2 regions of the uncultured Phyllobacterium sp. genome follow, and region 1 is predicted to be linked to the other one. Evidence: predicted binding sites of a transcription regulator. Region 1 holds the regulator's gene; the other holds the start of a gene.

The links. Region 1 encodes LexA, which represses DNA repair genes until DNA is damaged. Its sites were predicted from a motif close to TGTTCNNNNTGTGTTCNG; they were not measured.
Region 2: parE (DNA topoisomerase IV subunit B) is a predicted target of LexA. The motif match lies at 1,258-1,275, and genes of this name have one in related genera.

The regions. Positions count from the first base shown of each region.
Region 1 covers NZ_CABSQF010000045.1:13,225-16,216, reverse strand. The annotation lists gene RDL77_RS20555 (substrate-binding domain-containing protein) at 1-363, shown strand, start outside; gene RDL77_RS20550 (GNAT family N-acetyltransferase) at 368-1,210, opposite strand; gene lexA (transcriptional repressor LexA) at 1,399-2,118, shown strand; gene RDL77_RS20540 (ComEC/Rec2 family competence protein) at 2,112-2,992, opposite strand, start outside.
Region 2 covers NZ_CABSQF010000030.1:22,857-25,848, reverse strand. The annotation lists gene parE (DNA topoisomerase IV subunit B) at 1-1,181, opposite strand, end outside; gene RDL77_RS17305 (helix-turn-helix domain-containing protein) at 1,313-1,693, opposite strand; gene RDL77_RS17300 (DMT family transporter) at 1,878-2,804, shown strand; gene RDL77_RS17295 (acetyl/propionyl/methylcrotonyl-CoA carboxylase subunit alpha) at 2,903-2,992, shown strand, end outside.

The sequences.
Region 1 (2,992 bases):
GACGAAACCGGTTTTCATGAGGCGCAGCGGCTCTTGTCCTATACGCCGCATCCGACCGCCATTCTCGCCGGCTCGATGATGACGGCGCTCGGCATTTTCCGCGCCATCCGTTCAAAGGGCTATGAACTCGGCAAGGAAGTCTCGGTGATCGCCCATGACGACGTGTTCCCCTACCTCAATGCCAGCAACATGGTCCCGGCCATGACCACCACCCGGTCGTCGATCCGCTCCGCCGGGTCGCGTATCGCCGAATTGCTGGTGCGTGTCCTCGACGGCGAACCGGTCGAGAACATCCACGAGATATGGCCGGTCGAACTCATCCTGCGCCAGTCCAGCGGTCCGCCCGTCGCCCCGCGCCGGTGAGTGCCTAGCCCAATTCGAAGGTTGTGATGCCAAAAATCCGGTCGAGCGGCAATTCGGGCGCTGCTCCGCGATACATGCGTGCGGTTTCGAACACCGGCGCCAGACCGTACCGGTCGCAAAGGCGCCGCGCGGCCCCATTGGTCCCGGGAATATCCAGAAAGACCTGCGCATTCCCGGCTGTTGCTGCGAGGGATTGAAACAGCCGGTCGGCGATCTCTTCTGTTTCGGCAAACAAGGGACCGATTTTGCAGCCCTCGCGGCATGCACGCACGACGCCATACCCCGCGATTTTTCCGTCGGCAATACAGGCCAGGCCGTGGCGGGAGCCGGACGGGCCGAGCCAGGCACGGATAAACGATTCCCGTGGTTCGGGATTGAATTGACGGTCATAGGCAGCGACAGCACCGATCCATTGCGCATCGATGGCGACGATATCGCCGCTGACGGTTGCCCTGCAGCCGGGCGCGCCGCCATAGCGGTAATTCGCATGGGCATAGACAAATCCCGACTTCCGATAGTTTTCCTGCTGGGCAACGACACCATCAAGACCGACGGTCTGTCCGGCAAATCCGCTCAGCACGCCCTGCCAGAGCGACCAGCCGAAACCCAGACCGCGCGATTGCGCACGCACCATGTAGAAACCGAGAAAGCCGTAGTCTCGCGCATAGCGGACCAGCGAGACCGCTGCCGTCAACTCACCATTCACCTCAAGCACGTGATAGCCCTTGGGGTCCGCGGCCCAGAATGCGTCCGCATCGTCCAAACCGGGGTTCCAGCCCTCGGCGGCTGCCCAGTCGATGATGGTGGCAAGGTCATGGCGCTCGGCGATTCGGATGAAAGCTGTCATGATATTGTGATATCCAACTGGAAACTGACGCAACAGCGCCCTGAATGGGCGCATTTCTGCCCGCACATGCTTCGTAACCAAGCTTCCAGCATTGCCGCAACGGAATATTAAGCACTTGTAGAACAATGCTGGAACAGATAGTGTTTGTTCTGGTTTTGTTTTTCCGATTCCCTGCTAAAGGATCGCCGATGCTCACGCGTAAACAACATGAACTTCTTCTCTTCATTCATGAGCGTCTGAAGGAGACGGGCATTCCGCCATCCTTCGACGAAATGAAGGATGCGCTGGATCTGGCCTCCAAATCCGGCATTCACCGGCTGATCACTGCGCTGGAAGAGCGCGGCTTCATTCGCCGGCTTGCGAACAGGGCACGCGCGCTGGAAGTCCTGCGCCTGCCGGACTCCATCGCACCCGGCCTCAACAGCCAGAGAAAGTTCGAGCCGAGTGTCATCGAGGGCAGTCTCGGACGCAATATTGCGCCGCCGAAGCCGCAGCCGCGCGCCTCCAACGATATGGACATGCCTGCCAATGTCAGCATTCCGGTCATGGGCCGGATTGCCGCCGGTGTGCCGATTTCCGCCATCCAGAACCAGACTCACATGCTGAGCCTTCCGCCAGACATGATCGGCAGCGGCGAACATTACGCGCTTGAGGTCAAGGGCGACTCGATGATCGAAGCAGGCATTTTCGACGGCGATACCGTTGTCATCAAGCGCGGCGACACCGCAAGCCCCGGCGAAATCATCGTGGCGCTGGTCGATGACGAGGAAGCCACCCTCAAGCGGTTCCGCCGCAAGGGTGCCTCGATTGCCCTGGAAGCCGCCAACCCAGCCTATGAAACGCGGATTTTCGGACCGGACCGCGTGCGGGTGCAGGGCAAGCTCGTCGGCCTGATCCGCCGTTACTGACCGGCCGCCGCGTCCCGTTCGGCATTGTTCGGGACGCTTTCGATCGCATGGGCCTTGCGTGAACGCTCCGGCCGGTTGCGCGCCGCATTGGAATGGGTGCGGTACTTGTTCCAGGGTCGGTCGGGCGGACCGATCGCCCAGGTCAGGCGGGCCGACTGCACCCTTTGCTCCAGCGCTTCTCCGGCTTTCGATAGATCCGTCACGTCACCCTGCCCTTGCCCGCCGGAGCCGAACCGGATTTCGGCAGCACCGTTCAAGGCGAGATCACGGCGCGTGATCACCATCGGGCCGGGAACGGGGCAACCGGTATCCACGCCGGCAAAGCTTAGCACGACAATATTCCCCTCGCTGCAGGCGGCGTTCCTTTGCGCTGGATCATCCGTATAGGCAATGATGAGACCGCCCGGTTCGCGCGCCAGACAGAGCTTGCCGGCGCATTCGAAGACACCCTCCGCTGCCTCTTTGCCGATCCCCGCCGGTTTGACGATCTGTTCCAGCCCAAAGCCCTGCCGCCAGTTGTTCAACGTGAAGGCGCCGCCCTGCGGGCGATTGATCATCAATGCCGTGCCATTGCGCACACCGGCCAGCCGGCCATCCTCGGACAGGACGACATCCGGCGGCGCTGTGCGCGCCATGATCAGGACGGCCGCAGCAAACAGCGGCAGGCTGCACAGACGCAACCACGACGACAGGAATATCAAGATCACAAGTGCCGCGCTCATCAGGATCAGGCTCGGCTGCGGCATCGGACCGAGATTGCCCGAGGGCGAGAGTGCGGCAACGTGATGGGCAATGAACACTACCAGCTCGATGCCACGCTCCATGACGGCGAACGACAGGAAATCCAGATCGAACGGCATCAGCAACAGCGAAA
Region 2 (2,992 bases), on a different contig from region 1:
TCGCGGATGAACACGGAGAGCATGGCCGCCGACGAGATCATCACGTCATCGGTGGTGATGATCGAGGCGCGCTTGTTGCCGGTCAGTTCCGCATAGGCTTTCAGGCCGCGGGTGAGGGCGATGCGCAGGCCCGCCTCATGCGTGCCGCCTTCGCCTGTGGGAATCGTGTTGCAGTAGGAATGGACAAAGCCGTCGCCGCCATACCAGGCAACCGCCCATTCCAGCGCACCATGGCCGCTGGATTTTTCCGTCCTGCCCGCAAACATGTCGCGCGTGACCTGAAAATCCTTGCCGAGCGAAGCAGCCAGATAATCCTTCAAACCGCCGGGGAAATGAAACACCGCCTTGTCGGGCGTCGGGTCCTTCGGGTCGAGCAGGGATGGTGCGCAGTTCCAGCGGATTTCAACGCCGCCGAACAGATAGGCCTTTGACCGGGCCATCTTGAAAAGGCGTGCGGGGTCGAACTTCGCGCCCTGACCGAAAATCTCCGGGTCCGGGTGGAAAGTTGTGCGCGTGCCGCGACGGTTGTGCACCTCGCCGACATCCTCGATCGGTCCGAGCGGATGGCCGCGCGAGAAGCGCTGGCGGTAGAGGCGCCGGTTGCGGGCAACTTCCACTTCCACGTGATCGGAAAGGGCATTGACCACCGATATGCCGACGCCATGCAGGCCGCCCGATGTTTCATAGACGTCGGAATCGAACTTTCCGCCCGCATGCAGGGTGGTCATGATCACTTCGAGCGCGGATTTGCCGAGCTGCTTGGGATCGGGATGCGGATCGACGGGGATGCCGCGGCCGTTGTCGGTGACCGAGAGATAGCCGTTCTCGTCCAGTTCGATATCGATGAAGTTGGCGTGCCCGGCAACCGCCTCGTCCATCGAGTTGTCGATGACTTCGGCAAAGAGATGGTGCATCGCCCGCTCGTCGGTGCCGCCGATATACATGCCCGGACGGCGGCGAACGGGTTCGAGACCATCGAGAACCTGGATCTGCGCCGCATTGTAGCCGCCGCTGCTGTCGGGGGCGGCCCGCGCCGGGGCCTTCGCGGCCGCAACCGGCGCGATTTTCACAGGCGGTGCCACCGGCGTCGCGGCGGGTTCGACCCGGGTCTGGTCCACCGCTGCCTGGCGTTCCCGGGCTGTTTTGACTACCGCTGAAAAGAGGTCGTTATTGTCATCCATATCGTATTTTGGCCAATGCTACAGGGGCTGCGAATCACCGGCAATCTTGACATGCTTCGCCGGGAAACGCGATGGGCGTTCGTGATCTGTTCCGGGGTTCACCACAGAACTATGCGGTTAAAACCCAAGTTTCAAGCGGCTTTGAGGCGCGACACGGCTTTTTCGAGCTCTTCGATCCGCTCGCCCAGCTCCTGGTGCAGAGCCTTGAGATTGGCGATCTGGCTTTTCAGCAGGCGGTTTTCGTCCGCCGTGTCGCTCTCGTCGGGCGATTGTCCGACCCCGTGTATGAGCCAGGTCTGCGTGACTCCGAGCGATCCGGCCAGCATGAACAGGCGGTGGACACCGGGCTCCGACCGGTCGGATTCCCAGGCGGCGATGGTTTCCGGCTTGACGCCGACACGCACCGCGAGCTGCGCCACCGTCATCGACTTGGCATCGCGCGCGCGGGAAAGGCGGCCGCCCAGCGTGTCCGTGTCGGGCATGGCGGTGATGATGTTGGAGATGAAATTCATGGCTTTCTCCATCTTTTTCTTGTTTTTAAAGTGTAGACGAAAGCTTTTGCACCATTTGGAAGCAGAAAAGTCAAATCCGGCGGCATTTTGCTTCCATTTTGCATTATGCGGATGATTGCTTTTTTCCGCAGAGCCGATATGGCTGGGGCCCCACCTGAGCCATTTGTCCCGGAAAGGCCGCACCATGGAAAACACAACCTCGCCGCAAATGAGGGGCGTCGGAACGATGGCCGGTGCGATGTTTATCCTGCCGATGATGGATGCCATCGCCAAATGGCTGTCGACGGTGGACAGCCTGCCGCCGGCCACGGTGACGCTGTCGCGCTTCGTCGTCCAGACGATCCTGACCATGCTGATCATCGTGGCGCTGACCGGCATGCGCTCGCTCAAGCCGCACAATCTCTGGGGCAACCTGCTGCGCGGTTTTCTGATGGGCATCGGCAGCCTGTGCTTCTTTGCCGCCGTCAAATACATGCCGCTTGCCGATGCCATGGCAGTGTTTTTCGTCGAGCCGCTGATGCTGACGCTGCTCTCGGCCGTGGTGCTGAAGGAAACCGTCGGCTGGCGCCGGCGCATTGCCGTTGCGGTCGGGTTCATCGGGACACTGATCGTCATCCAGCCGAGCTGGGAGCTGTTCGGCTGGGTTTCGCTGCTGCCGCTGGGCACGGCGGCGCTGTTTGCGGTCTATCTCGTTCTCAACCGCCGCCTGGGCGTGCACGACACGCCGCTGGTCATGCAGCTCTATGCGGGCATCGGCGGCACCGTGACCGTGATCGTTGCCCTGTTCCTCGGTGCGGCCTTCGGTGTCAGCGATATGACGCTGGGCACGCCCGCGACCGGCATGTCCTGGTTCCTTCTGTTTGCCATCGGCGCGATCGCCACGGGCGGGCATCTCCTCGTGGTGCAGGCTTCGCGCCTTGCGCCGGCGTCGCTGCTGGCGCCGTTCCAGTATCTGGAAATCGTCATGGCCGTCATCATCGGCCTGTTCGTATTCCAGGAGTTTCCGACCGCGTCGAAATGGCTGGGCATCGCCATCATCATTGCCTCGGGTGCCTATGTGGTCTGGCGCGAGGGGAAAAAGCAGAAAACGCCGGAGCCCGCTTTCAATTAACCGGCCTGCTTTCAATTAGAGCGTCGACAATAGCAGTTGAGCAAATCAGCCATTGGCAATAGAACCAGAGGCGCATTTTGTGCGGGAGGTCCATAAAAGTGTTCAAGAAAATCCTGATTGCCAACCGTGGGGAAATTGCCTGCCGCGTGATCAAGTCGGCAAGGAAAATGGGTATCGCCACGGTGGCG